2 regions of the Paenibacillus ihbetae genome follow, and region 2 is predicted to be linked to the other one. Evidence: a T-box and tRNA genes for the amino acid it is inferred to sense, from the RefSeq annotation. Region 2 holds a T-box; the other holds one or more tRNA genes.
What was found. The T-box of region 2 lies ahead of BBD41_RS07480 (arginine--tRNA ligase). A T-box ahead of a tRNA ligase gene usually reads a tRNA of that ligase, here a tRNA-Arg.

Region 1: it has a tRNA-Arg gene. The T-box ahead of BBD41_RS07480 (arginine--tRNA ligase) is inferred to sense a tRNA for this amino acid. The anticodon was not compared.

The regions. Positions count from the first base shown of each region.
Region 1 covers NZ_CP016809.1:2,985,432-3,009,663, forward strand. Annotated here, with positions in the region: gene BBD41_RS13275 (hypothetical protein) at 243-434, shown strand; gene eno (phosphopyruvate hydratase) at 1,101-2,390, opposite strand; gene gpmI (2,3-bisphosphoglycerate-independent phosphoglycerate mutase) at 2,446-3,990, opposite strand; gene tpiA (triose-phosphate isomerase) at 3,992-4,744, opposite strand; gene BBD41_RS13300 (phosphoglycerate kinase) at 4,827-6,008, opposite strand; gene gap (type I glyceraldehyde-3-phosphate dehydrogenase) at 6,201-7,205, opposite strand; gene BBD41_RS13310 (sugar-binding transcriptional regulator) at 7,332-8,375, opposite strand; tRNA gene BBD41_RS13315 (tRNA-Arg) at 8,638-8,712, shown strand; gene clpP (ATP-dependent Clp endopeptidase proteolytic subunit ClpP) at 8,877-9,473, shown strand; gene BBD41_RS13325 (hypothetical protein) at 9,612-10,058, shown strand; gene BBD41_RS13330 (PdaC/SigV domain-containing protein) at 10,355-11,425, opposite strand; gene BBD41_RS13335 (ABC transporter substrate-binding protein) at 11,805-12,857, opposite strand; gene BBD41_RS13340 (ABC transporter permease) at 12,933-13,739, opposite strand; gene BBD41_RS13345 (ABC transporter permease) at 13,740-14,588, opposite strand; gene BBD41_RS13350 (ABC transporter ATP-binding protein) at 14,585-15,556, opposite strand; gene BBD41_RS13355 (SIMPL domain-containing protein) at 16,011-16,772, opposite strand; gene BBD41_RS13360 (amino acid ABC transporter substrate-binding protein/permease) at 17,046-18,494, shown strand; gene BBD41_RS13365 (amino acid ABC transporter ATP-binding protein) at 18,487-19,215, shown strand; gene BBD41_RS13370 (sensor histidine kinase) at 19,347-20,417, opposite strand; gene BBD41_RS13375 (response regulator transcription factor) at 20,417-21,094, opposite strand; partial or broken gene BBD41_RS13380 (ABC transporter ATP-binding protein) at 21,142-22,934, opposite strand; gene BBD41_RS13385 (HPr family phosphocarrier protein) at 23,179-23,448, opposite strand; gene whiA (DNA-binding protein WhiA) at 23,549-24,232, opposite strand, start outside.
Region 2 covers NZ_CP016809.1:1,631,578-1,638,293, reverse strand. Annotated here, with positions in the region: gene BBD41_RS07490 (S66 family peptidase) at 201-1,214, shown strand; gene BBD41_RS07485 (hypothetical protein) at 1,462-1,905, shown strand; gene BBD41_RS07480 (arginine--tRNA ligase) at 2,047-3,912, opposite strand; T-box leader at 3,978-4,204, opposite strand; gene BBD41_RS07475 (EamA family transporter) at 4,263-4,691, opposite strand; gene BBD41_RS07470 (S-layer homology domain-containing protein) at 4,899-6,716, shown strand, end outside.

The sequences.
Region 1 (24,232 bases), 1.4 Mb from region 2:
TCCCGATTTTAACAGCGACCGGAGCTGATATACGCACCGCCCCACGGCACGCTAAAAGGTGTGCAGCCACAGCCCCTCCCTTCACTCCCGAAAAAAGCGCAAAATAAAAAGCCCAGCCCCCGCAAGAGCAGGAGCCTGGTGCAAAGCAATTGGTTGTTTTCACCATACGGTCGAACGAAGAGCGCGATTAATGGTATAATTGTAAATAGTTTAATAAAATCCCATGATAAGGGGGTGTTGATATGGGTTCGGCATTTGGTTTTGGAGGCCTGATCGCCAATCTAGTCATAATCTTTGTTGTTTTATTAGTCCTATATCGAATCGTAAAACTTGCGGTTAACCGATCTGAAATTAAAGAGGACATCACAAAATTAAGGGCTGAGGTAAAAAACTTACATACAAAAATTAATAACCTTGAAAAGTCAGACTTATGACGACCTGAGACGATATACGCACCGGCCTACGGCACCATCCCCATGTGCAGCCTTCAGCCAACGCCCTCACCCCAAGAAGCCCGGCTCCTGCCTTTGCAGCTAAGCTGGGCTTTGCCTTTGCGCTTCCATGGGACACCCACAAGGGCTTTGCTGCATACTTCTTCCCCTGCCACAGGTGCGTATATCGGCGGAGGAGCTATGCGTTCGCCTTTAAAATCGGGAAGTATCCTCTGCCTACTCCATTCCAGCTTCCCGATTTTAACAGCGACCGGAGCTGATATACGCACCGCCCCACGGCTCGCTAACGAGTGCAGCCACAGCCCCTTCCCCCTCCTCCAGAAAAAGCCCGGCTCCTGCCTTTGCAGCAAGCCGGGCTTTGCCTTTGTGCTTCCATGAGACACCCACGTGGCTGGGCTGCACACTTTCTCCCCTGCCACAGGTGCGTATATCGGCGGAGGAGCAGCGCGCTCGCCTTTAAAATCGGGAAGCATCCTCTACCTATTCCATTCTAGCTTCCCGATTTTAACAGCGACCGAAGCCGATATACGCACCGCCCCACGGCACGCTAACAAATGTGCAGCCACAGCCCCTTCCCCACTCCCAGAAAAGCGCAAAATAAAAAGCCCAGCCCCCGCAACAGCAGGAACTGGGCTTCTTCATTTCAAATTATTGTTGCTTCAAGTTGTAGAACGACTTCAAGCCGTTGTATTGAGCAAGCTCGCCCAATTGGTCTTCGATGCGAAGCAATTGGTTGTACTTCGCTACGCGGTCCGTACGGGAAGGTGCACCCGTCTTGATCTGACCTGCGTTGGTAGCAACAGCGATGTCAGCGATCGTGCTGTCCTCGGACTCACCGGAACGGTGGGAGACAACAGCGGTGTAGCCTGCGCGTTTTGCCATTTCGATTGCATCGAAGGTTTCAGTCAATGTACCGATTTGGTTAACCTTGATCAGGATGGAATTACCGATACCTTCCTTGATACCTCTCTCCAGACGCTCAGTGTTCGTAACGAACAGGTCGTCACCAACCAGCTGAATTTTGTTGCCCAGCTTCTCAGTGAGCAGCTTCCAACCTTCCCAATCGTCCTCGGAGCATCCGTCTTCGATGGTGATGATTGGGTATTTGTCTACCCAAGAAGCGAGCAGGTCAACGAATTCCGCAGGCGTGAAGGATTTGCCTTCGCCTTCCAGAACGTATTTGCCGTCCTTGAAGAATTCCGTGGAAGCAACGTCCATACCCAGGAATACGTCTTTGCCTGGCGTGTAGCCAGCTTTTTCGATCGCTTCGATAATGGAGGACAGTGCATCTTCGTTGGACGTGAAGTTTGGAGCAAAACCGCCTTCGTCGCCAACTGCCGTGTTCAGGCCTTTGCCTTTCAGAACGGACTTCAGGTTGTGGAAGATTTCAGCACCCATGCGAAGCGCTTCTTTGAAGCTAGGTGCGCCCACAGGCAGTACCATGAACTCTTGAACGTCTACGTTGTTGTCGGCATGAGCGCCGCCGTTCACGATGTTCATCATTGGTACTGGAAGCTGTTTGGCGTTGAATCCGCCAAGGTATACGTACAGCGGAAGATCCAATGCGTCAGCAGCAGCGCGCGCTACAGCCATGGATACAGCCAGGATCGCGTTTGCGCCGAGCTTGCCTTTGTTAGGCGTTCCGTCCAAAGCGATCATCAGCTTGTCGATGCCGAGCTGGTCAAGCGCGTCCATGCCGATTACTTCAGGAGCGATGATCTCGTTCACGTTCTCAACAGCTTTCAGAACGCCTTTGCCCAGGTAACGGGATTTGTCGTCGTCGCGAAGCTCAACCGCCTCGTGAACGCCAGTGGAAGCGCCGGATGGAACGATCGCGCGTCCGATTGCGCCGGATTCCAGGTATACTTCAACCTCTACAGTCGGGTTGCCGCGGGAGTCAAGGACTTCGCGAGCATATACGTCAGAAATAATAGTCATGGGTATAGTCTCCTTTTTCTTTGGTATCGTTTATGGTTTAAGATCTTGTCCGTCTTTATTTACGCGCCGCAATCATGGAAGTTCCGGTCATTTCAGCCGGCTTCGGCAGATCCATCAGGTCGAGGATCGTCGGAGCGATATCGGCCAGAATGCCGCCTTCGCGCAGCGTCACGTTCTCATCGGTAACGATGAACGGAACCGGGTTGGTGGTATGAGCCGTGAATGGGCGTCCATTCTCGTCAAAGACCATGTCCGCATTGCCGTGGTCAGCCGTAATGATGGCGACTCCGCCTTTAGCCAAGACGGCCTCAACCACTTTGCCGACGCACTCATCCGTCACTTCAACCGCCTTCTTGGTTGGCTCGAGCATGCCCGAGTGGCCGACCATGTCCGGGTTCGCAAAGTTCAGAATAATCGCATCATGCTTCTCAGCTTCGATTTCCTTCACGCACGCATCTGCGACCTCATAAGCGCTCATCTCCGGCTTGAGGTCATAGGTTGCTACCTTCGGCGAATTGATCAGGATGCGCGTTTCGCCCGGAAGCTCGACATCGCGTCCGCCGCTGAAGAAGAACGTCACGTGCGGATATTTCTCGGTTTCCGCAATGCGCAGCTGCTTTTTGTTATGCTGCACCAGCACTTCGCCCAGCGTGTTGTCCAGATCCTTCGGCTTGTAGGCAACGAAGCCCTCCACCGTTTCGCTGAACAGGGTCAAGCACACGAAATGCAGGTTCTGCGGGAATCCCGGACCACGGTCGAAGCCGCGGAAATCCTTATTCGTGAACACCTGGGACAATTGAATCGCGCGGTCAGGACGGAAGTTCAGGAAGACGACCGAATCGCCGCTTTCCACCAGGCTTATCGGCTGGCCTTGGTCATCAACGATCACCGTAGGCTCGACGAATTCGTCATATACGGATTTCTCATACGATTCGGTAATCGCTTTGAGCGGATCGGTGTACTTCGGTCCTTCTCCGTATACCATGGCGCGGTAAGCCTTCTCCACACGATCCCAACGCTTGTCGCGGTCCATCGCGTAATAGCGTCCGGACAATGTAGCGATCTGTCCAACGCCCACTTCCTGGATCTTCGCAATGAGATCTTTCACGAACTGCTTGCCGCTGTCAGGCGCTACATCCCGTCCGTCCATGAAGCCATGGATGTAAACGTCCTGCATGCCTTCCTTCTTGGCCAGGTCCAGCATCGCAAACATATGCTCGATGTGGCTATGTACCCCGCCATCCGACACAAGCCCGTACAGATGAAGCTTCTTGCCGCTGTTTTTTGCCGCGCGAACCGCCTCGACCAGCGTATCGTTCTCGAAGAACTCGCCTTCCCGAATCGACTTTGAGATCCGGGTCAGATCCTGATACACGATCCGGCCTGCGCCGATGTTCAGGTGGCCCACTTCGGAGTTCCCCATCTGGCCTTCCGGCAAGCCGACCGCTTCGCCGCAAGCGGTAAGCGTCGTGTTCGGATACTGCTTCAGGTACCGGTCGTAATTCGGCTTGTTCGCTTGAGCGACTGCATTGCCTGCTTCGGTGTTGCGAAGCCCGAAACCATCCATGATGATCAGGGCTACTGGTCTTGGAGCTGTCATCTTACTTCGCCCCCTCAACGAGTGCGATGTAGGAAGCCGGCTGAAGACTTGCACCGCCGACGAGCGCGCCGTCGATGTCGCTTTGTCCCATATACTCCGCTACATTTTCAGGCTTCACGCTGCCGCCGTACTGAATCCGTACTTGAGCTGCAACACTTTCACCGTACAAGCCCTTAACGAGCTCGCGGATATAGGCAATCACTTCGTTAGCATCCTCAGCCGTGGAAGATTTGCCTGTACCGATAGCCCAGATTGGCTCGTAAGCAATGACAACATGAACCGCTTGGTCTGCAGGAAGACCTGCAAATGCGGCCTCGGTCTGTACCTTGCACACATCTTTCGTTTGGCCGGCTTCACGCTCTTCCAGCTTCTCGCCTACGCATACGATCGGCAGCAAGCCGTGACGGAATGCCGCATGAACCTTCTTGTTCACGATCTCATCGGTTTCCGCAAAGTATTGGCGTCGCTCGGAATGTCCGATAATGACATAATCAACGCCCAGGTCTTTCAGCATCAAACCGCTGATTTCGCCTGTAAATGCGCCGTTATCTTCAAAATGGAGGTTTTGCGCGCCGATCTTGATGTTCGTTCCTTTGGCTGCTTCCACCAAAGCCGGAAGATTCGTAAACGGTGCGCAGATCACGCTCTCCACGCCTTCTACTTCCGCTTTGCCTTTAACCTCTTCGAAAAAAGCCTTTGCTTCTGGAACCGTCTTAAACATTTTCCAGTTGCCAGCTATGATAGGTGTTCTCACACAGTTCACTCCTTTATTCCCCCGGTGAGCCGGGGTTCAAGCTTCTTCCACATTAGCTATCCAAAATCATTGATCTATATCTTTATTTATCGTTCAGTGCCACAACACCAGGAAGTGCTTTGCCTTCCATGAACTCAAGAGACGCACCGCCGCCGGTGGAAATATGGTCCATTTTGTCAGCGAGTTCGAATTTCTCAGCAGCTGCTGCGGAATCCCCGCCGCCGATCACCGTGTAGGCTTCCGTTTCTGCACATGCCTGTGCCACTGCACGGGTACCATGGCTGAATGGTTCGATTTCGAATACGCCCATAGGTCCGTTCCATACAACCAGCTTGGAGTTTTTAATGACCTCAGCGTATTTGGCGCGAGTCTTCGGTCCGATATCAATGCCTTCCCAATCCGCCGGAATTCCGTCGATATTGACAACCTTGGTGTTGGCATTTGCGCTGAATTCGTCGGTAACGACGATATCCTCAGGCAGGTAGAAATTCTTGCCGAGCTGCTTCGCTTTCTCGATGAATCCGAGCGCGGCATCCAGCTTCTCTTTGTCAAGTAGAGATTGGCCGATTTCATGCCCTTGCGCCTTCAGGAAGGTATACGTCAGTCCGCCGCCGATGATCACGTTGTCGGCAATGTTCAGCAGGTTGTCGATGACATCGATTTTGTCCTTAACCTTCGAGCCGCCGATAATCGCCGTGAACGGACGATCCGGATTCGAGAGGGCTTTGCCGAGAACGGACAGCTCCTTCTCCATCAAGAGGCCGGATACGGCTGGAAGATGATGAGCAATACCTTCAGTAGATGCATGCGCACGGTGTGCTGCGCCAAACGCGTCGTTCACGAACAGATCGGCAAGCTCTGCGAACTGCTTCGCCAGCTCCGGATCATTCTTCTCTTCACCTGGATAAAAACGAACATTTTCAAGCACAAGCACGTCGCCGTTTTGCAGCTTTTCGACCTGGGCTTTTACCGCTTCCCCTACAGCTTCGTCCGCTTTCGCTACCGGCTTGCCCAACAGCTCGGACAGACGCTCGCTCGCAGGATTCAGACGCAGCGATTCGACAACCTCGCCTTTTGGACGGCCCAAGTGGCTCGCCAGGATGACCTTGGCGCCCCGCTCCACCAAATATTGAATCGTCGGCAAAGTTTCGCGAATCCGAGTGTCGTCTGTAATTTTACCATCTTCGAGCGGTACATTGAAATCGACGCGGACAAACACCCGTTTGCCGCTTACTTCTACGTCACGCACACTTTTCTTGTTCATCTCCACGTTCCTCCTAACAAAATGTTCTCCTCGCCGGGCAGCATGCCGCTGCTTTCGTTTCTCTGTCTAATCGCCCGCCAGAACCGGCTTCTCTCGTTACTTCCCAGTACTCTGGCATGAAAACAGGTAAAACCATGAACCAAAGAGGAGGCCCGTAAACGGAACTCCTCTTCGATTGATGGGCTGGATCAATTACAGACCTTTGCTTGCGATGTAAGCAGCGAGGTCAACGACACGGTTGGAATAGCCCCACTCGTTGTCATACCAGGAAACAACTTTAACCATGTTGTCGCCAACAACCATTGTGGAGAGCGCGTCGATTGTGGAAGAAGCAGGATCGCCATTGTAGTCGCTGGATACGAGCGGCTCGTCGGAGTAGTTCAGGATGCCTTTCAATGGGCCCTCAGCAGCTGCTTTCAGCGCTGCGTTAACTTCTTCTTGCGTTACGTTCTTGGACAGCTCAACAACGAGGTCCGTTACGGAAACGTTCTTCGTAGGTACGCGCATTGCCATACCGTTCAGCTTGCCTTTCAATTGCGGCAGAACCAGGCTAACCGCTTTAGCAGCACCCGTTGTGGAAGGAATGATGTTCTCTGCAGCTGCACGAGCACGACGCAGATCTTTGTGCGGAAGGTCAAGCACTTGCTGGTCATTCGTGTAGGAGTGAACGGTAGTCATCATACCTTTCACGATGCCGAACTTCTCGTCGAGAACTTTAGCGAATGGAGCCAAGCAGTTGGTTGTGCAAGAAGCGTTGGAGATGATGGTGTGGTTAGCAGCATCGTATTTCTCTTCGTTAACGCCCATAACGATGGTGATATCCTCGTCCGTAGCTGGAGCGGAGATAATAACTTTCTTAGCGCCGCCTTTCAGGTGAGCGGAAGCTTTCTCTTTCGCTGTGAAGATCCCCGTGGACTCAACAACGATTTCTACGCCGTGCTCAGCCCAAGGCAATGCTTCAGGGTTGCGCTCAGCAAATACTTTGATTTCACGGCCGTTTACAACCAGTGCGCCTTCTTTAGCTTCAACGGTTGCATTCAGTCTTCCGTGAGTCGTGTCATATTTCAAAAGGTGAGCCAGCGTGCTTACGTCCGTCAAATCGTTGATTGCAACGATTTCTACTTCGCTGTTATTCAGCGCAGCACGGAACACGTTGCGTCCAATACGTCCAAAACCGTTAATACCTACTTTAACCATGAGTAGTTCCCTCCATATTTGTAAAATTAATATATTCAAGACCGGCCGTTAAGCCGATCAAGACAACGGGATAAAGAATAACGAGGCCTTGCTCCTGTATGCTGCCATGCTGCCTGGACCGTAAGGCTACGATGCCGCCGCATCGATCTCCTTCTCCACCTCCAGCGCCGCCGCCTCATCCGTAACGAGGATATCCTCGTGCCCGAATTTCAGCACGGCATGAATCGCTTTGGCTTTGCTTCGGCCGCCGGCAATACCGATGATCGTCTCCGTCTGCATGATGTCTTCCAGCCGGAGCCCGAGAGTCAGCATCTTGTGGACAACCGCGCCTTCCTTGCTGAAGTAATATCCGAAGGATTCGGCAATCGCCCCATCCTGCTGGAGGCTGCGGATCGATTCCTCGTCCAGCTTGCGTCTTCTGGCCATTTCCATCGCGTCACCGATCCCGTGGATGATGATCCGGGAACGTCGGATGACATCCACAATCTCCTGGATGTGCAGATCCTGCACTAGAGATTGATAGGCATCCTCGCTCAGGAGGTCAGGGACGTGCAGCAACCGATATTCGGCTCCCACGCGCTTCGCCATCTTGGAAGCAATCGTGTTGGCCTGGATTTCCATGCTCTCTCCGAGACCGCCGCGTGCGGGCACAAACCAGGTGCCTTTCAAAGGCCCTGCTGTCAACGGTGACATCTGCTCCGCGACTTCGGCGAGCGTGGATCCACCCGTGACGGCGATCGTATCGCCGTTCTCGACGAAGCTTAGCAGTGTTCTTGCTCCGGCACGCCCGAGCTCGCGCTTCACTTCCGGAGAGGATTCACTGTCACCGGGAATGACGACAACCTTGCGGAGTCCGTAGGCCTTCTTGATCTTCTCCTCAAGCTCGACCAGCCCGAACAATTCCTTCATGAGCGGCTCCAGTTCTTCAAGCAGACACAGGCCCGCATGGCTGATCCGCATGCCGAGCGTCTCAATCTCGATCAGTCCCTGTGCTTTCAGAAGATCGGTTTCAGCCCGCAGAACCCGTTCCGTCATCGACAGGGATGACGCCAGCGTTCGTCGGCCGACCAGCCCGGACAGCTTGATCTGATGGAGAATCGTGTACCTTCGTTTAAAGGTGTCCATCAAATCGGGCAGAAGCTGCTCTTGTATTTCTAATAGGTTACGCATGCATTCCACTCCTGCAAACTTTCGTCTCGGCTCTTCTATTGGTTGGACGTAAAATGTCCCGGGATAACTTTTTAAGTCCCACCCCTATTCTAACCAATAATGATGCAGGTTGCAAGTGTCCGAACGTATATTTCTCTGCAACCATCATTCTTATACATTATGGCCAAATCGAAACCTCTCTATATATCAAAACAATGTTTTATCCGCTCTTGTGTTTTTCAATTAGATAGGGTATAATCATCTTCGTTGCTGATTTTTATATGCGCCCGTGGTCCAATGGATATGACGTAGGCCTCCGGAGCCTGAGATCGAGGTTCGATTCCTCGCGGGCGCGCCATCTTTGAATTTTCTCATATAAGACTTACCCGAAAGTGCCCATGACGGCTCTTTTTTTTACCCAATAGTTTGACTATCTTTGACTTTTTGATTAAAATTGTTTATCATGTGGGTAATACGGTAACAGTATTTATTAGTGATGCACTTAATGAGGAGGTTTTTCACGTGAGTTTTATACCTATGGTCGTTGAACAAAGCAACCGCGGCGAGCGGGCATACGACATCTATTCCAGATTGCTGAAAGACCGCATAATCTTCCTCGGCTCCGACGTCAATGACGTGGTCGCCAATTCCATCATTGCCCAAATGCTGTTCTTGTCGGCAGAGGATCCGGAGAAGGATATTCACCTTTACATCAATAGCCCTGGCGGTTCGATCACCGCGGGCATGGCAATATTCGATACGATGCAATTCATCAAGCCGGACGTCTCGACCATCTGTGTCGGCATGGCCGCCTCCATGGGTGCATTCCTGCTGAATGCAGGCGCTAAGGGCAAGCGCTACGCGCTGCCGAACAGCGAAATCATGATTCACCAGCCGCTTGGCGGCGCACAAGGTCAAGCAACGGATATCGAAATCCGGGCACGCCGCATTCTGAAGATGCGCGACAAGCTTAACCGTATTCTTGCCGAGCGCACCGGCCAACCGCTGGAACGAATCGAGAAGGATACCGACCGCGACTACTTCATGACAGCCGAAGAAGCCAAAGCTTATGGCCTCGTCGACCAGGTGTTGGAGAAGACGCCTTCGCAAGGACTGTAAGAAGCAATACATGCAAAAGGCATGCACACGTAAAGGTGCATGCCTTTTTTCTTATGTCTGTATAGAACATAGTGACCAACCCCACTGGTTATTCCTGGTATAATTGCATTGTTGATTCCTACATACAGGGAGGTCCTTATGATCGGCTCTAAAATATCCTTTGTTTTCATGCTCGTGCTTGTCCATCTTCCGTTTCTGATCATGAACCTGGAGCGTGCCGTCTCCGGCGCCGATCCGCATGCAATTCATGGAATTGCCTCCATTGTTCTTGTCCTTCTGCTTCTGTTCTCCGGTTTTGTGATGGGGTATACCAATCAGATTTACTACCCCCGCTGGTTCTCGGCTTATTGGCTCGTCGGCGTGTTCTTCATGGTCGTCGGCTACTTGCTGAAGCTCTACGTCATTCTCGTTCCATTCGTCCTTCTCTACGCCGTCCCCCTTTACGGGCTCGTCCACTACACCGGTCACTCGGAGGAGACGGTTTATCCGCTTATCCATGCGGTCGTTGGTTGGGGAGCCGGTCTTATTGGTTACGGAATTGGACATTCCCGCTTCAGACGGAGGGCTCCCGAACAAGCAACATGAGATTCTATCGGATCGCATCAGGATGGATTCCTAATTGGTTCATGAGCATGTGAAGCCCATATCCGTCTCATTAGCTATACCCAACTGTGATGCAGAACCCGCCGCCATGCCCTACGCATACAAAAATCCCTTGGTCGCGATGCCTGAAGTTAAACCTCAGGCTGCCATCCAAGGGATTTCTGTTTGTATTCCGGCACATTGTTGCATCTTTACATCACAGCGTATCAAACGATCACAGGCCCCGTGTCCCCTAGGATTCAGTTATCCCATGGTTTCAAAACCTGCGGTTCACATCCTTATTTCCATTCCTTCAGCTTCAATTCAAATTCAGGGAAGCCATAGGCATATGCCGTGTATTCATAGAGCTGGAAGTACAGGACGACGGCGTTATCCTTCAAGTAGAATTCCGCATCTCCCGGAACTCCTTGGAATCCGCCAAGGTAGCCTCCGCCCTTCTTCAACTCGCTCAGGACGCGGTTGTCGAGCTTCTTCTTCTTGCCCTTCAGGTCAATGAAATCGCCAAGCTTCAGCTGCTTCCCGTCCTTCAGGGAGAATGTAAAGCTGTTCTTGAAGGTCATGCCGTGCGCGCCGCCAAGATAGGAATATTCATGCGCCGTCACGCTCAGCAGGCCGTCCTTGTTGTAGTGGACCACAAAATTGCCCTCGAATGCGTAAGGGAAGCTATCTCCACCCGGGGGAAGCTCCTTGATGCTTTCCTCTGCCCGGGCGATCACGCCCTCGGCATGCTTTTTCAATACGCTGTTGATTTGGCTTTGAGCTTCTTCGTTACCCAGGCCGCTGACAACCGGATAATTCACGACAGCTTCCACGCCAAGGATCGTCTTCCTCAGCGTTTCCGATTTGATCGTTAGATCAGCCTGCTGCTTGGTCAAGCTTAGCGTCTTCGAGGACGGACTCCATTGTCCCTGGATCCCCAAGTATTCGCTGACCGTCTTGAACGGCAGATAGAGCCGTCCGTTGATGATCTGGCCCCCAGGCTCTCCGGCGTATAATCCGTTCACCGACAAGCCGATTTCCTTCGAGTCGTACACAACGGCGCTTAGCTGATGATAGCCGGCGTTCAGCGTATACGTACGGTTCTTCGAATCATATTTCAGAGGCAAGCCCGCCGCATCCCGGAGTACGGTTGCCGGTACGTATGTAACTCCGTGCAGAAGAACTCCCTTCTGGGACAGGGCCTTGCCGTTCCACTTCAATGTCACTTCATTCTTCTTCGCTACGTTGTGGCTGGCGGAAACAGAGGGTTTCGAGGGGCTTGCATCGATGACCTGTCCGTTCAAGCCAAGACTTCCGAGCAGGACGCCGGTTGCAATAATTGATGCGCATACACGAAATTTGGTATTCATATAAGTTCCACCTTTTCCAATTTAAGTTTCCATTAGTTGTTTATTACCCTCATTCATTATAAAAAATTCGGCCCCCCGTTTGGTAACAAGTGAATGACAATTTTGATTCCATGCTGCAGGAACTACATGAAAAATATGAGCTTATAGTCTTATATCCCCATGTACGGCCAAGCTCTACGAACGGGCTGCTTTCTTCACCCGATCGATCTGCAAACCGCAGCTCTCTATAGTGTCTTACCACTTCATAGGGTTCTCAAACAATCGGGATCCTGTGTAAATCTTATAGACCGCTGCTCCTCCGTCATGATCCCCATTGCAATAGAAAAAGCCCTGCCCCTAAGGGCAAGGCTTATAAAAAGGGTACTAAAGCACCAATTCTCTATCGTCCGCTCTTCAGCTCGGTCCACAAGCGATCATAGATCTGGAGCGCCTCTCCGACGTTGTCGAGCCATTCCGTGCGGCCCAGCTCCTCGTCGGTCAAGTTGATCATGGTGTTGCTGCGATAGTCCTCGCTGTGGAATTCCATCGCTTTCGTATTCGGGTTGCTGTATCCGATATATTCGTAGTTCTTCGCGCTGACTTCTGGTTCCAGCATGAAATTGATAAACTTCTCCGCCAGCTCCTTGTTCTTCGCGCCCTTCGGAATTGCATAGTTATCCGAGAAGATCGTTGCGCCCTCCTCCGGCACCACATACGCCACATCCGGATTTTCTTCCGCGATGAATGCAGCGTCACCGGACCATACCGTTGCAATCCAGCCTTCCTCTTGAATCATCTTCTGCTTGATGTTATCCGTGTCGAAGGCAAGGACGTTCGGCAGCAGCGTCTTGAGGTCCAGGGCCGCAGCGTTAATCTCGGCTTCGTCCGTCGTGCTGTTGGATTTCCCTTGCTTCTTCAGCGCCATGCCGATCATTTCACGGTTGTCGTCCAGAAGCAGCACTTTACCCTTGTATTCCGGATTCCACAAATCTTCCCAGCTGTTGATCTCATCCTTCACGTACTTCTTGTTGTAGGCAATCCCCGTCACACCGGACGTGTAGACGATGGAGTACTTGTTCCCCGGGTCAAAAGAAGGGTTCTTGAACGTCTCCGAAATGTTGACAAAGTTCGGGATATTGTTCATGTCGAGCGGCTCCAGCAGATCCCCTTCAATCATGGTCTTGACCATGTAATCGGACGGCTGAATCAGGTCGTAGCCGCTGCCGCCGGCCTTAATCTTCGCCAGCAGATCTTCATTGTTCGCATAGTTGTCATACGTGACCTTCACGTTAAACTTCTTCTCGAAATCCTCCAGTACCTCAGGATCGAAGTTGTCAGCCCAGCTGTAAATGTGAAGCGTCTCCTTGCTCGAGCCGCACGCAGCCAGAAGGCTTGCGGACAATACGGCGACCAGCCCTGCAGCAAGCAGGCGGGTCCATCTTGATCTTTTCAATTCCCTATCTCCTCTCTTTCGTATCCATGGCGGATGTATCGGATCCTTCTCAAAAAAAGAAATGGAACGTTTGCTTTAGATCGGCAGCGTTTTATGTTTCTTATCCCCGCTGCCGCGGTTAAGAATATATTGGGCGAGCAGAATGAGCGTGATGCTCACCAGAATCAGTTTCGTACATAACGCGTTAATCTCAGGCGATATTCCGCGTTTCACCTGGGCATAAATGTAGATTGGCAGCGTAGTCGAGCTTGGTCCCGCAACGAAGAAGCTGACCATGAAATCGTCAAGCGACAGCGTAAACGCGATCAAGGCCCCGGAGATAATGCCCGGTGCGATCTGCGGCAGCGTCACATGCCGGAATGCCTGCCAAGGCGTAGCGCCCAGATCTTGGGCCGCTTCATCCAATTGCTTGCCCATGCCCGACAACCGGGCGCTCACCACTACATAGACATAGGATATGCTGAAGGTGATGTGGGCGATCATCACCGTCGTCTTGCCAAGCGGAATATTTAATTGACTGAACAGCACGAGCAGCGACAGTCCCATGATTATATCCGGAATGATAACCGGCAAGTACAGGAGACCGTTCATGCCGCTGCGGCCCCGGCGTCCCAAATTCCGGAGCCCGAGGGCCGCCGCCGTTCCCAGCATTGTCGAGATGATCGTGGACACCACCGCAACGGTCAGACTGTTCATCAAGGCTTCCATCACGTTTCGGTTGTCGAAGAGCGAGATATACCACTCGAAGGTGAAGCCTTCCCAGTTCCCGCTCAACCGCGTATCGTTGAAGGAATAAATGATGATGATCAGGATCGGCACGTAGATAAACGCCATCATCAGGAAGGCGTGAATCGAAAGCAAAGGCTGACGCTTCTTCTTCACTTATCTCCCCTCCCCTACACGTTGATGGCGGGCCTGCATCGCCCGGTTAAACAGCAGAATGAGCACCAGGGACGTTGCCACGAAAATGACCGACAACGCAGCGCCGAACGGCCAGTTGCGGGCTCCAAGGAACTGCGACTGGATGATGTTGCTGATCATGGAGGACTTGGCTCCGCCCAGGATGTCCGTGACGACGAACATGCCCGAGGTCGATACATAGACCAGCACCGATCCGGTCATGATGCCGGATTTGCTCTGCGGCAGCGTAATATGCCGAAATGCCTTCCATTTGGACGCGCCGAGATCGCTGGCTGCATCCAGAAGGCGCTTGTCCATCTGCTCCAGCGCTACATAGATCGGCAGCACCATGAACGGGATGAAGTTATACACCATGCCGAGCAGCACGGCGCCGTAGGTGTACAGCATCTGAATCGGCTCATCAATCCAGCCGAGCCACATCAGCAGGCTGTTGACCACGCCCTGGGTTCGAAGCAGCAGCACCCAGGCATAGGTTCGAATCAAGAAATTAATCCAGAACGGAATCGTAATGAGGATCAGACCCCAAGTCTGGATTCGCGGGGATGCACCCGCAATATAATAGGCAAGCGGATAACTGACCAGCAGACAGATGATGGTTGTTAGCAGCGACAGCACCAAGGTATCCCAATAGATGCCAAGATATAACGGATCGAAAAAGGTCTTGTAGCCTTCCATGCTGAGCTCGAACACCAGATTGCCTTGGGCGTCCCGCGACAGGAAGGAAATGCCGATCACAATCAGCATCGGGATGATCAGGAACAGGGACATCCACAGGAGCACCGGGGTCAGCAGGAATTTCGATTTCCTCATGGCCCGATCATCACCTCATCCTTGTCGTTCCAATTCACCCCGACCCTCTCGCCGATCTTCCAAGGATGCTCCTCCGTAATATCGAGCGCAATCGTCACCTTCATCGGCTCGTCGTCCAGCTGGACAAGCAACTTATGCACGCTGCCAAGGAACTGGACGTCTTCAATGACGCCTGTCTTCCTGCCGGCCGCACCGCGCTGCGGAACCAGCTTCTCGGGACGGACAGAGAACAGGCCCTCCGGCGAAGAGAATACATTGTTCTCCCCGATAAATGTGGCTGCGAAGAGCGTTTGCGGCTTCGCATACACGTCGCGCGGCGTCCCGATCTGCTCGACCTTCCCTTGGTTCATGATGACGATCCGATCCGAGAGCATCATCGCTTCTTCCTGGTCATGCGTTACATAGACGAAGGTAATGCCGAGCGTCCGCTGCAGATGCTTCAGCTCCGATTGCAGGCTTTTGCGCAGCTGCAGATCCAGCGCGCCGAGCGGCTCATCAAGCAGCAGCACTTTAGGCTTGTTCGCAATCGCGCGGGCAATCGCCACCCGCTGCTGCTGTCCGCCGGAAAGCTGGTGCGGGAATCGTTCCCGCAGAGCGGTCAGCTGCGTCATCGCGGCCGCCTCCTCCACGCGCTCCTTGATGAGCTGGCGCGGCAGCTTTTTCATTTTTAACCCGAAGGCGATATTGTCCTCCACCGTCATATGCGGGAACAGGGCGTAATGCTGGAATACGAGATTGAGATCCCTCTTATTCGCAGGCACCTCTGTCACGTTCTGACCCGCCAGCCATACCTGGCCCCCTGTCGGCTGTTCAAATCCTGCTATCATCCGGAGAATCGTCGTTTTGCCGCAGCCGCTGGGGCCCAGCAAAGTCAGGAATTCCCCTTCTTTAATAGAGAGCGACAGCGGATGCACGACCGCTTGTCCTTGGAAATGCTTCTCGATCTGGACAAGTTCAATCACATGCACCAACTCCTTGTTCAAAATGCGGCCTTTCGGCACAGGGCTATTGATTTGACCGAACCTACAATTCCATTTCCATTAAGAAGAAACGGTAATTCCGCCCGTGTTCCAGCCTGTGCCTGAAGGGGGATCCGTTTCTTGAGGGACGATGCTTTAAAGTCTCTTTAAGAAAAAAAAGCCATATCCATGGGTATGGCTTTACCGTTTGCTTCATATTTCGATGTTCACGCCGCGTACTGGCGGCTTACGTTTTTCGCATATTCACTATACCTTGTTTTCCCTTTGTACACAACACTTTTCTTACTAATTCGACAGGGGAAGCCCCGGATATTTCACCGGATTCTGGATCGCGTGGAGGATCGAACCGTCCAAGGCATAGGATTGCCAAATACAAAAAAACCGCCCCCGCATTGCCAAGCGGTGAACGGTCTCTTCTCTTGCCGGTTCCTCATAAAGGGGATTATTTCAGCTCATACTGCACGTACAGCTGGGTCGTGATTTTGATCTCGCCCGGCTTCACGGATGTCGCAGCGCCACCGTCGGCCATCGAAGCCGTTTCCATCGACATCTTGTCATACATGCCGTACACAACGTTGTTGTTCACCGAGCCTTCGGTTACATTAACAACGACGCCGAGCTGACGTTTGGAAGCCTTCGCGATCGCCTGGGCCTTCAGATCGGCATTCGCCATTGCCTTATCGATCACTTGAGCCTCGAATGTATCCGGATTGTCCACGGAGAAGCGGGCATTGCCGATCGAATTGGCCCCGGCTTCAGCCGCTGCATCCAGCACTTCGCCCACCTTGTTCAGATCGCGCAGCGTTACTTCAAGGGAATGATAAGCGGAGTAGTTTTGCACCTTGCGGCCTTCTTTTTCCGTATAAGAGTAATTTGGCTGCACATAGAACTGTTCGGTTTTAATATCTTTGTCGTCGATCTTCCAGGTCTCTTTCAGCACCTTGATAACCTTATCCATTTTTTGCGCGTTAGCCTTCTGCGCCGATTTAGCCGTCTCCGCATACGACTCTGCCCCAATGGACAAATATACGATATCCGGCTTCACGGATATCTCGCCCTTGCCGAGCACCGTCACGATATTTTGCTGCACCGCCTCGGCCGCATAGGCTTCCGTCGCGCCGCCGAATCCGGCCCAAGCCGTACCGCCTGTCAGCAGAGCACCTGCAATCATAATGGAACCTACCTGTTTGACCCATCTTCTCATGTGTGGTCAACCTCCTTTAATATTGGCCCGCTTCTGATGCTTGCCTTACCTCTCTAACGCAAACGGATTGGTAAATGTTGCATCCCGTTTAAGCGGTTGCATAACTTTTTTTGATCCATCATTGCCCGGATTCCGGATCCAGGAAATGCCAGTGGTTGCAGGGCACTATGACAAATAAAATATAATAGAGGACGAAATAGGCAGCAGGATGTTAATGTATTATGGTAAGTGGGTAACTAACTTAATATGTTGTTTCAACTTGAGGAGGTCATTATGAGATTAATAAGGGGTGTAGTACTTGCCTTGGTCCTGCTGCTCGCTGCAACCACGGGCATACCGGTGTCGGCACAAGGCCAGTCCGAGCAGCCGGCACCAGGCAAAACCTATCTGATCGGTACGGACGTCACGTTCGCTCCGTTTGAATTCCAGGATCCGAGCGGCGAGTTTGTCGGCATCGACATGGATTTAATGAAAGCGATCGCCAAGGATCAGAACTTCAAATACGAGATCAGGCCGCTCGGCTTCAACGCAGCCGTTCAGGCATTGGAATCCGGTCAGGTGGACGGCGTCATCGCCGGCATGAGCATCACGGAGGAACGGAAACAGAAATTCGATTTCTCTGATCCCTATTTCGATTCCGGTGTCGTGATGGCGGTCCGTAAGGACCAAGAGGGTATTCAAAGCTACGAGGATTTAAGAGGCAAGAAAGTGGCGGTCAAAACCGGCACGGAGGGCTACAGCTTCGCCGAATCCATCGCTTCGAAATACGGCTTCACGATCGTGCCGTTCGACGATTCGGCCCAGATGTACGAAGATGTCAAAACCGGAAATTCCGTGGCCTGCTTTGACGATTATCCGGTGCTGGCTTACGGCGTCAAGCAAAATAACGGGCTGAAGCTCGTTACCGACAAAGAACCAGGGGCATCCTACGGCTTTGCCGTTCAGAAGGGCCAGAACCAGGAGCTTATGGAGAAATTCAACGCCGGGCTGGCTAATCTGAAGGCAAACGGCGAATATAACCGCATTCTCGAAACGTACATCGGCGAGAACGCGGCCGGACCGGCTAACCAAAGCCGTCTCGGATTAATTGCCGAGTCGATGCCGGCATTGCTCACAGGCCTCGGCAAAACGCTGCTGCTCACGTTCGTATCGCTGTTCTTCGCCTTCTTCATCGGCCTGATCTTCGGCTTCATGAAGGTTGGCCGCAACAAATGGCTTCGGGGCATTGCGACCGTCTTTGTTGACGTCTTCCGCGGCATCCCGCTGCTGGTGCTTGCCTTCTTCATCTATTTCGGCATTCCGCAGGCTCTCGGATTCACGATGTCCCCGCTGGTGGCGGCCGTTCTGACTTTGAGCCTCAATGCCGGGGCTTATGTGACGGAAATTATCCGCGGCGGCATCCAGTCCATCGATCCCGGTCAGCTGGAAGCAGCCCGCTCGCTTGGCTTGCCGTATCGCAAAGCCATGATGAAGATCATCATCCCGCAGGCCGTCAAAATCATGATACCGACGTTTATCAACCAGCTCGTCATTACGCTGAAGGATACGTCCATTCTCTCGGTCATCGGTTTGGTCGAGCTGACCCAATCGGGTAAAATCGTCATTGCAAGAACGTTCGCATCGTTTGATATCTGGCTGGTCGTAGCGATCATGTATCTGATTGTTATCACCATTCTGACGAAGATTGCGAACCGTCTGGAAAGGAGGGTTCGAGTTGGGTAAAATCCGTGTAGAAGGACTGAAGAAGAGCTATGGCTCGAACGAGGTGCTGAAGGGCATCGACATGCAGGTACAGGAAGGCGAGGTCGTCTGCGTGATCGGGCCATCGGGCTCAGGGAAGAGCACCTTCCTCCGCTGCATCAACCGGCTGGAGGAAATTACGGCCGGCAAGGTTATCGTCGATGACCGGGACATCAACGACCCGAAGACCGACATTAATAAGGTTCGGGAAAATATCGGCATGGTGTTCCAGCACTTCAATCTGTTCCCCCACTTCAACGTGCTGAAGAACATTATGTTTGCCCCGGTCGAGCTCGGCAAGCAAACGAAGGAGGAAGCGCGAGCTACGGCCCTGCGGCTGCTGCAACAGGTAGGGCTCTCCGATAAGGCGGAGGCATTCCCGAGCCAGCTCTCCGGCGGGCAAAAGCAGCGGGTCGCGATTGCACGGGCGCTTGCCATGAACCCCGACATCATGCTGTTCGATGAGCCGACCTCGGCACTCGATCCGGAGATGGTCGGCGAGGTGCTCGGCGTCATGAAGGATCTGGCGCGCGAAGGGATGACGATGATGATCGTCACGCATGAAATGGGCTTTGCCCGCGAGGTATCCGACCGGGTCATCTTTATGGACGGCGGCTACATCGTGGAGGAAGGACCGCCCGCTGAGGTATTCGGCAATCCGAGGAACGAGCGGACGATCAGCTTCCTGGAGAAAGTGCTGTGACGTTGAACGGCTGTAACCCAAGTGACAGCCGCCGCGTCTTGGCCTAAGGTTCCCACTTACAAACCCAACAAACAATGACAAGGCTCACCGGACATCTCGTGATGGCTGGTGAGCCTTGTTGCGTCCGCCGCTCATTCTGTAGGAGGGGCAAGCGGCACGCTCACGGTAAAGGCGGAGCCTTCTCCGGGCCTGGACCGGACGGTCACGGTCCCTTGGTGGATGTCGACGATCCGTTTCACGATCGACAGCCCGAGTCCGCTCCCACCGGCCGAGCGATTGCGCGATTTATCCGCCTTGTAGAACCGTTCGAAGATGCGCAGCTGATCGGCTTCCGACATCCCGATTCCCGTGTCGGTAATCGTAACAACGGCCGCTTCCCGGTCTGCCTTCAGCTCGATCGTGATCACGCCGCCCTCCGGGGTGAATTTGATGCTGTTGTGCAGCAGATTCATCCAGACTTGACTCATTAAATCCTCCGACGCCCGGATCTGCACCTCCGCCAGCTCGAGATCCACCTGAATCCGCTTCGCCAGCCATTGCGGCTCGCTTGCAAGCACCAACGCGCGGAGCTGCCCATCTAGTCGGTAGGGCTGCATCTCAAATACGGTCCGGTCCCCTTCCAGCGAGGACAGCTTCAGTAGATTGTCGCTCAGCTGGGACAAACGCCTGCTCTCTCCTTCAATGATCTCGAGGTAATGGTTCCTTCGCTCCTCCGTCAGCCGGGGGTTGCGCAGCGCCCGCGCAAAGCCGCGAATGGACGTCAGCGGCGACTGGATTTCATGCGATACGTTCGAGATGAAATCCTGACGCATCGTCTCCATCCGCCCAAGCCCCTCGGCCATATCGTTAATGCCGTTCGCGATCATTTTAAATTCGCCGGGCAGCTTATGCTCCTCCATCTTGACGTTAAAGTCGCCTTGGGAGATGCGGCGCATCGCATCCGTCATCGCATTCAAGACGGCCATCTGCTTATGCTTGAACATTAATCCGAGCAGCATCATGCATAAGAAGAATATCACGACGCCAAGAAACAAGTCGATGATCTGCGTCACATAAGCCGATGACGGCGCACCTGTCTTTGCATACACGGCCTTGGTCAAATAAGTCGCCGCTGTCCAGGAGACGGCCAGCACGGCGAAGAGGGCAATGATCTGCAGGATCTCCCTCAAGATTTTCCATGCCCAATTGCTGGTCTTGCGCATTAGTCCTCACACCCCTCCAGCCGGTAGCCGAGCCCGCGCACGGTGCGTATGCGGAACCGGTATTTCGCCTCGGGGAACCGCTCCCGCAGCCGGTTTACATGGACGTCGAGCGTCCGTTCGTTCCCCTCGAAATCGTAGCCCCAAATATCCTCGATCAGCCGGTCCCGGGGCAGTGTGCTGCCCGGATAACTGGCCAGCTTGAACAGCAGCTCGAATTCCTTCAGCGGCAGCGTGAATGTCTCCTTATCCGTCTTCACTTCATAGGTGCGGCGGTTCATCTGCAGCTTGCCGGCGGTGACCGTCTGCGAGGCGGCCACCTGATACCGCTTCAGCAGCGCCTTCACCCGAACTACCAGCTCAGCCGGCTCAAAGGGCTTCACCAGATAGTCATCGGTACCGAGCTCGAAGCCCTTCACAATCTGCCTGGTTTCCCCTTTGGCAGTCAGCATCAGCACCGGAATGCCGTCATGCCGGCGAATCTCCCGGCACAGCTCCCAGCCGTCCATATTCGGCATCATGATATCCATCACGACCAGATCAACGGGGCTCTGTTCCATAACGCTCAGTGCCGCCAGTCCATCCTGCGCTTCCAGGACGTCCATGCCCGCCTCCTCCAGAAACACCTTCACCAGTTCCCGAATATTCGGATCATCATCGACGACCAATATGTTTGCCATGTCCATCCCTTTCTTTCCCAAGCATTATCCCCGGCCCGGCCGGCTCCCTATGCCTCCAGACTTTCGTTCATCTGTAACTGCTGGGCTGCAAATTCCCTGTACATCGCATGCTCCCGTACCATTTCCTCATGGGTGCCCTTTCCGGTAACGGCCCCTTTCTCGATGAATATGATCTGGTCCGCGCCCACCACCGTCGACAGCCGGTGAGCGATGATAATCGTCGTCCGGCCGGCCATCAGGTTCTTCAGCGCCTTCTGGACTTCGATCTCGGAGCGGCTGTCCAGACTCGATGTAGCCTCGTCCAGCATCAAAATTTTCGGATCCCGCAGCAGCGCCCTTGCAATCGCGATCCGCTGCCGCTGTCCGCCCGAGAGCTTAATGCCCCGCTCGCCTACATCGGTATCGAAGCCGTTAGGGAGCTCATCGATAAACCCGTCCGCATAAGCCATTTCAGCCGCCCTCCGGATTTCCGCATCGCTGATGACCCGCTCCGTCCCGTAACAAAGATTCTCCCGGATCGTACCGGCAATCATCGGGCTTTCCTGCGAGACGTAACCGATCAATCCGCGCCAGGACCGCAGAGCAAATGCGTGAATCGGGTCCGGCCCAAGCTTGATCTGTCCCTCCTGCGGCAGGTAGAATCGCTCCAGCATGGAGAACAGCGTCGTTTTCCCGCCTCCGCTCGGCCCGACGACGGCCGTAACCGTCCCCGGCTCCATTCGGAAGCTGACATTCCTCAGCACCGGCTCATCCGGCTTGTAACCGAAGGTCAGCTGCTCAATGGATACCGGCTGATTCGCATCGATCACGTCCATTCCGTCCTCGAATGCCTCTTCCTCGGCATCAAGCGTCTCCAGGATTCGCTCGGTGGCCCCCTTTGCCTTCTGAAGCTGGGTGAAGAACGTTGTCAGCTGCGTCATCGGCATCACGATCTGAATCAGGTATAGAATGAACGCCACGAGCTCGCCTGCCGTCAGCGCCCCGGTCGACACCTGCAATCCGCCGTAGCCGATGACGACGACGAGCAGCATCATCAGCACAAAGGACATCAGCGGCGCGATCCAGGCGGATACGATGCCTTCCTTAATGCCGAATCTCAACAGATTCCTAATGCCTCTGCTGCCGTTAGCGTACTCCCGATTCTCCGCATTGGAGGCCTTGACCAGGCGGATCTCGGACAGCACCTGGCTGATATTTGCCGTAAACGATGCGGTTTCATCCTGCATTCCCAGCGATATTTTATACATTTTGCGTCCCAGTGGAACGAGGATTAGCGCCGCAACCGGTATTACAACGAACATGGTCAGCGTCATTTTCCAGTTCAGATACAACAGCACCCCGATGGATCCGACGATCGACACGATTCCGCTGGCGAAGCCGGCCGCATGATCGGAGATCAGGCCCTTAATGACGCTGGTATCATTCGTCATCCGGCTGACCGTTTCCCCCGACCGGTTATGGTCGTAATAGCTTACCGGCAGCACCAGCAGCTTCTTCACAGCCGGTCCCGCAGGGCGGCCACCATCTTCTGTCCCGTATAGCTCAGCAAATAGATCGAGATGCCTGCGGCAATCGTCTGTATGATAAACGCGATGCCAAGCCCTATGATATGGCTCCGGTTCATATCCGTTAAGGAGAAGCCATCCACCAGGTTTTTCGTAAACATCGGAATGACCAGCCCGACCAGCGTCGAAACGATATTAAGCAGAATGGCGCCCACGAGCAGGGCCATCGGCGGCTTGGTCTCTTTCAGCAGGCGGAAGAAAGCCTGGGAGCCCGCCTTTCGCTTCTCGTCTGGCGACGCCTGATGATCCGCTGCTGTTTTTTCCAGTACACTCATTGTTTTCTCTTCCCTTCCCCGTCCGGATTATCTACTGTGTAAGGAAAGAATAAAACAGCAAGTTAAACTGAAGTTAAACAACAGCTTTCCGGCGCAAAAAACAAAAAAAGGCGGAATCGCTTCCCCTTTTCTGTAAAGTCATATGTAACTCATGTTCAGCTTGATGCATACACGGGTATGGGGATCGCGCCCATATATTAAAAAAAGCCTTGCAAACACAAGACTTTTCTTAAACATGGATGGCTTATTGGTTCTCGAGTTCCTCTTTGCTCACAAGATTAACCAGAGAAGTAACCGCTTGCTCAGCATCGGCTCCTTCAGCGCTAATATGCACTTCCGTACCCGAGCTGATTGCAAGGCTCATAATTCCCATGATACTTTTGGCATTTACTTTTTTATCATCTTTCTCAACAAAAATTTCAGATGAGTATTTATTCGCTTCCTGAACGAACAGCGCGGCCGGTCTAGCATGGAGCCCCGTCTTCAACCGAACGACTACCGGGTGCTTTGTCATGAAAATTACCCCCTATCTTATAAATCTGCGGTATTGAAAGCGTCTTGACATTTTATAATATTATACCATTTTAGCATACAGGACACTAGAAGAAAAAATGTCAGGTATTGCGGATCTTTTCGGCCATTTCATCGATCTTGCGCAGACGGTGGTTGACGCCCGACTTGCTGACGGTCCCCTTAAGGAGTTCCCCGACTTCTTTGAGGTTCATATCGGGATGAGCCAGCCGGATTTCGGCGACCTCCCGCAGTTTATCCGGCAAATTCTCAAGTCCCACTTCCTTCTGAAGCAGCTTGATGTTCTCGATCTGACGAACAGCGGCACCGATCGTTTTGTTGAGATTGGCGGTCTCGCAGTTCACGATCCGATTCACCGAGTTCCGCATGTCGCGCATAATGCGGACATCCTCGAATTTAAACAGCGCTTGATGAGCGCCGATCAGATTGAGGAACTCAATGATCTTCTCGCCTTCCTTAATGTAGAAGATAAAGCCCTTCTTGCGTTCGATGCAGCGCGCATTCAGGCGAAACTGGTTAGCAAGCTCAACGAGGGACTGACAGTGCTCCTCATACATCGAAGCAATCTCGAGGTGATACGAAGAACCCTCCGGATTGTTGACCGATCCGCCCGCCATGAAGGCGCCGCGGAGATAAGCCCGTTTGCAGCAATTTTTCCGGATGATCTTCTCATCGATCCGGGACTGAAACAGAAAGCCCTCGGACACGATTCGAAGCTCCTTCAAAATTTCCTGGACCTGGGCAGGAATCCGGACGATATATACGTT
Region 2 (6,716 bases):
GGCCGCATCCCTTCTGGGACGTAAAATAACACCGCCTTAAGGGCGGTGTTTTTGCGTTGCACGACAGCCGAAAGGCTGTATCCCTTCCAAGCCCTTAAGATGGTAAGATAGTATATACACAGGCAAAAGGCATTCTGAAAACTGATCAACCACGAAACTTATAAGTATGAAGCGATACGTATGAGAGGAGAGGAAATCCAGTGATCCAATACCCGTTCTTGCAGGAAGGGGCGACCATCGGCATACCCGCTCCGTCATCCGGCGTAGAGACCGAATTGCATGGGTTATTGACGCAAGCGATCAACCGGATGGAGGCAAGGGGATTCCGTACGATTGCCGGAGATACCGTCTGGATGCAGGACAAGGCTAAATCCGCTCCTGCACGTATCCGGGCACAAGAGTTGAATGCGATGCTGCAGAATGAGAAGATCGATCTGATCATTCCTCCATGGGGCGGAGAGTTATTGATCGAAATCCTGGAGCATATCGAGCTTGACCAAGCAAGACCCAAGTGGATTCTCGGCTACTCGGACACGAGTGTGCTCCTTTTGGCGCTCACGTTAGTAAAAGGCATCGCCACAGCGCATGGCACCAATCTCATTGATCTGCGCGGGGAGCAAACCGATCCGATGACTTCGCTTTGGCAAACCGTGCTGTCAACGTCCAAGGGCGGGTCTGTCGTTCAGCAATCTTCCGAAACCTATCAGAAGGAATGGCAGCATGACAACCCGACTCCCTGGGTCTACCATTTGACGGAGCCGACGGAATGGAAATCCGTCACGGGCGCTCCTGCCCAAATGAAGGGACGGCTGCTCGGGGGCTGCATCGATGTCATCCGCCACCTGATCGGCACTCCCTACGGAGATGTGACGAGGTTCCGACAGCAATTCATCGGAGATGAGCCCATCCTGTGGTACTTCGAAAACTGCGAGCTATCTACGACCGATCTACGCCGCTCTCTTGTCCAGATGAAGCTTGCCGGCTGGTTCGCGGGCTGCTCCGGCATTCTGTTCGGCAGAAGCGCTGCAAATCGTCCCGTCGAGAATTACGAGGCGGAGGACGTATACCAAGACCTTGCCCGGGAGCTTGGCGTTCCCGTCGTGTATGATATCGACTGCGGGCATGTCCCGCCGCAGATGACATTGATCAATGGAGCATATGCCGAGGTGAATGTAAGGGACGGCAAAGGAATTGTCGTGCAGACGTTTCGATGAGGTCGTAGACAGCTTATAACCGCTTCGTTCAGTCTGTGCTGGGGGATCGGAGAAAGGCCGAAGCTTTTTGCGGGAGGAATCGGTTCATTTTTACGGAAAGCTGGGGTATTATGAAATAATCCTACAGCAAGTACATCAGCGGCCGGCGTAGCGTTTATATCTTACACAGCTTCCCGTCTCACATCCGTGCGAGTCTTATAATAGTAGGAACTTATTTTTGATCATCCTTGAGGAGGCCTTTATCAATATGCAGCTTACGAAAATATCGCAAAATTCCGCCATTCTATTGGAGCATGCCAAAAACTCAGGAATGTCATCCGCAGAGCTGTTGGATGCCGTCCGTTCACGGGAGGTGGAACGGTTCGGGAAGGCCCAAACCGGCCATTTCCATTACGATGAGTTGTTCTCCTATGCCCGGGAGCACGGGGAGGATCTGGAGAAGGCTGTACAGGAAGGCTACAGAATTACATTTAATACGCGGAACGGCTTGAAGATCTGGCTGGAGGAGGCGTTTGGCATCAGCTCGGAATCCGACTTTCGCGTAGGCGAAGGGATCATTGATCAGCTGCAGCTGACGGAGGAACAGCTGGACCGTTTGAAGGATGCGCTCGCCGTCAATTGGACCGTTCAAGAAGAACCCCTGACTGGTGGGAAGATCCAGGTCAAACTTACGGTTAGAGGGCTGCAATAGAAACAGGAAAAAAGCCGTCATCCATCGGGATGGCGGCTTTTTTGGGACTACTCCCCGGTCCTTTAGAGGCGAAAAGCCTAAGCGTTCATCAGGCAATATTCCTTGAATAAGGAGCGGCCCGGATGCCCTGGCATACGATTTTTACATCCGGCTTGGTGTAGGCAGCCCCAGGACGTCAAGCGCATCGCCCAGCGTCTCTTGAAACACCGAGGTCAGCCATACGCGGAATTGGAGGACCTCATCCTCCGCCTTCAGGATCGGGCACGCCGAGTAAAAATTGTTAAACCATGAGCACAGCTCGTAGGCGAAGTTACAGATCGCGCTCGGAGTCAGCTCGCGTCCGGCCGTGACGAGGGTGTCCTGCCAAGTACTGATGTGTCTCAGCAAGGCGTGCTCGGCTTTTTCCATCGCTGGAAAATGCGCAGGCCTAACTGGCTGTATACCGGATGCCTTCGCTTTATTCAGGACGCTCAAGGCGCGTGCATAGGAATAGAGCAGGTATACCCCCGTATTGCCGGATATTTCGGTTGCCTGCTTCAGATCAAATACGACCTCGGTCTGAAGTGCAAAGCGAAGCAGATAGTAACGGATGGAGGCGATCGCGATTTCGCGGCTGGACAGTCCGTTCTTATCCGAGCGGGTCTCCTCGATTACCTTTTCCACTTGCCCGATAAGCTCCGTAATTTTAATGCCGATCCCTTGACGCCCGGACATCGCGTAGGAGGCCTTCCCGTCACTTGTATCAATTCCGAGATCCGCCGCAGCCGACGGACTGAGGGAAACGACCCCGTAACTGACATGACGAAGCTTCTCCGCTTCCTTGACGAATCCCAGGCTTTCAAGCGCCTGCTTGACCATCGCCTGCGGATATTGCTGCCTGTAGTCGATAACGTTAATGACCATGGAGGCTTTGCCGAAGGGCTGCTGCTCGCCGTCAGCGCTTGTTGTCCATACATGCTCCGTAAATTTTTTGTAGGCAAAATCCTTGGCCAACACCCCGTATTTCCACAAGTGATACGCGATGTCCTTGGCCGTGTAGGTCAAAATGCCGTTGGAGCGGACCAGCACCTTATCCATGCTGTGCTCGGCCTCCGGATTTCCCGCAGCTTCTTCGCCGCCGGATTGCTTCAGCACCCAGCATCCCGCCAGCCTGCCCTCGGTTTCCTGCTGGAACAACGCCGTATTCTTCAGCAGCTCAAATGCATAATCCCAGAAGCCCTCTCTCACGATGCTACTCTCCCACACCAGCAGATCATACTCGATGCCGAACTGCTTCATTTCCTCCAGATGCTCTTTAACGATTCGCTCCGCCACGAGAAGTCCGATCCATGACAGGTTTTGGTGTCCTTCCTCCAGGGCGTGAAGCACTTCGGTTCGATGCTGCACGAGCGATGGATCCTGCATATACGCCCGATTGGTGGCAGAGTAAACATCCCAGCAATAATCCCCGAACCGGGCATGCGCTTGAGAGAGCGGAGTGTGAAGGAGGCCGACGACCGTATCAGCAAGCTGATTCCCCAAATCGTCGATGTAGTTATGGACTTCGACTTGATAACCGAGCCTTCTCATCAATCTGACCAGGGTGTCGCCGATACAAGAATTTCGCAGATGGCCGATGTGCGCCGATTTATTCGGGTTGATGGACGTGTGTTCAATGACGATTTTCTCATCCGGGGCCGTAGGCAGCTCGAAATGCTGTCCCGCCCACGCCTCCCAGCGGATGCGCAGATTCAAAAAGCCAGGTGCCGCGACCTCAACGGAAGCTATGAGTTCGAGAAATGAGGCGTTCTGCTGAAGCTCCTGCTGAATCAGCCCGGCAATTTCAATGGGTGCCTTGCGCAAAACTTTGGCAAGCTGCATGGCGACGTTGGTCGCATAATCTCCATGCTCCATGCTGGCTGGCTGCTCGATGCGGACCTGTATGGAATCCGGCAGCTTCGTGCCGAAGCTTTGGCACACCTTGTTTACGGCTTGTTCCAGGCTTGCAATGATAAAGTGACTTAACATAATGGTGAAATCCCCCTTTTAACAGTGACAACGATGTCTGAAAAAATAAAAAAAGCCCGCGTCTCCTAAGAGACGAGGACTTTTGCTCGCGGTACCACTCTTGTTGTCAAACCCTCAAATGAAGGTCGGACCCCTTTGCTACGATAACGGTGTAAACCGGGTCACCCTACTGTATGCTTTCGGATAACCGTCTCATGGGTCCGTTTCACCGACGGCTTCGTACCGGTTCCCACCTGTCCCGGCTCGCTTGGACTGAAGCGCGTGCAGCTACTCTCCCAATCACAGAACTTAAGTAATAATCGAGTTTTTCATATTATAACCAATCTGCTTCGAAAATCAAGACGATAATTTTATTTCACCGCTACCAGGAGCGCACCGACCGCAATCAGGGCAACGCCGGCCGCGTTAATCCATGATATTTTCTCGCCCAGAAAAACAAAGGCAAGAATGACCGCAATTACGACGCTCAATTTATCGATCGGTCCAACCTGCGAAACTTTGCCGTACTTCAGCGCCAGGAAGTAAAACAGCCAGGATAAGGCACCGGCAATCCCGCTGAGCACAATGAAGCTAAGCGCCTTTTTCTGCGTTAGAATATCGCCGAGCTGCGAGAATTTCCCCTGAACGGCTATAACCCCGAGCAAGAACAAAGCCATGATGACCGATCGAATCGCCGTTGCGGAATTCGCGTCGATGTTCTGCAGGCCGATCTTGCCGAAGATGGCCACGAGCGCAGCGGCTACGGCTGACAGCAGCGCGTATATGAGCCATAAAGGCATACGTATCCTCCTTTTTTATGTATATAGCTTGGCAAAACATTCGAATCCGACAGGATTCTTTTTTATATTATAGGGTAATCGGAAAAAAGCCATTATTTTTTCGCGAAAACCAGGAACATGAAATTCGGACATCCGAATACTGTGGTAGGAAATTCCTTCCTAAGTGGAGAAATGGTAATGCATCAAATGTGCTTGGAGGGATGATGCTTGAATCGTGATCAAGACATGAATCGTTGGGGTTGGACAGGGGATAAGGTTATTCGGAGGCTCGTGATCAGCGTCTTGATCCTAAGCCTGCTCGCCGTACCTGTATCAAGCGTTCTGGCAGATACATCCGGTCAACAATCGGATGCTCTCGCTTCGGATGCTGCGAGCCGGTCAGCCGTTTTTGATCAACGGATGCAGCAGGCATTGGAGAAGGCGGAAGCCGTGATACTGAACGAAACGGACTTTCCAATTGAAGGAGCCGTTGGTTTTGCCAAAAATCGTACGCCGCTTCCAAAAGGCTTTCGTGAAAAATTAGCCGACCGGATCATGGATGCTGGCGGTAAATTCAACTCACTCAGCGATCATGTTCGTATATCACTCGGCTATATGGCCGCTGGCGGCGATATAAACCGCATCGGAAGCATTGATCTGCATGCGCTTCTGATGAACCATGCGGGTCTTGAACGGGCCGGCGTTCCGGAACTGGCCGAAGCTTACCTGATGTCATGGTATTACCATCCGACGGCTCTTAACCGGCTGGAGTGGTACCCGGATCTGATCGTTTATCGTCTGCGGGAACGGCAAACGAAGGAAGGCGGGTGGTCGGCCCGCGATTCTGGTCCCGGCGATATTCGAACTACGGCGAAGGTGCTTACAGCGATAGGGAGTCCCGATGAGCCTTCATCCAAGCCTGCACTGGATTGGCTTCAAACCAAGCTTGAGGGCAGCCGGACATCCGACCTTGAGACGACCGCTGTTTCCGACGTGGTGATTGCACTATCCAGCATTGGACTTGATGCGGCGGCTTTTTCAGAGACCGGCGTGCAGCTGATGGATACGCTCCTTGGGAGACAGCTCCCTGGAGGGGCTTTCGCCGAGGTGGAGGACGGCAGTGCCAGCATGGAAGCGACCGTTCAAGCTTATTTGGCATTGACTGCTTACAAGCTGTATGCCGAGGCCGGAGATCGATTGTATGCAAGCTTGAACCATCCGATTCCCAATAAGACGCGTGTACATGTGGAAGGACCTGAAGGAACGATCGCGGAAGGGTGGATGGAGTTAGGGAGCAACGAAAATTTGGTGGAGGCAGCAGCTGCCTTTTTGAAGAAATCGGGTGTTGCATATACAACGCGCGTGAGTGAGCACGGTGCATTATTCACCTCGATCGGAGGCGTAACGAACGGCCGCTATGGCGGCTTGGACAAATGGGAAATCGCTGTACGCAGCATCGGGAACTGGTACATTTTGAAAGATGACCTGATCTATTATTCTGACCCGGAGGAGGTGCTCCTCTATTACTCGGATCAAACTGCGCTCGTCGATCATATCCAAATCGAATGGAAGTATGAGAATGGGCAGATTATAGGTGGAACACCTAGAGCCGATACTCCGTTCACATTGACATTGAAAAAGGCAACACGACAGTTCGGGCACATGGCCGTGTCGTCAGGCATCCAGGTTTCGCTTGGCGGCAAAACGGCCGTAACCGACAAGAACGGAAGGGTATCCTTTCCTGGACTGAAGCCCGGAGTCTATGAGCTTACCGTCTCTTCCTATCGACAGGGCCGAGCGCCGTTACTTGCGAAGCGGACGGTTCCTTTTCCCGTGTCATCCCCTGAACTGTCGAGTTTTACAGACGCCGGAAAGGTATCGAAGTGGGCCGCCTATGACGTGGCATCGGCACTATCGGAAGGCTGGATGCAGGGCGTCAGCCCGGGATCGCGTCCGCAGCTAGCACCGAAGCGAGCCATGACGCGGGCAGAGTTTGTCGTTATGCTGCTTCGTGTCCTGCGTGAGCCGGCGAACCCTCGTTCATCG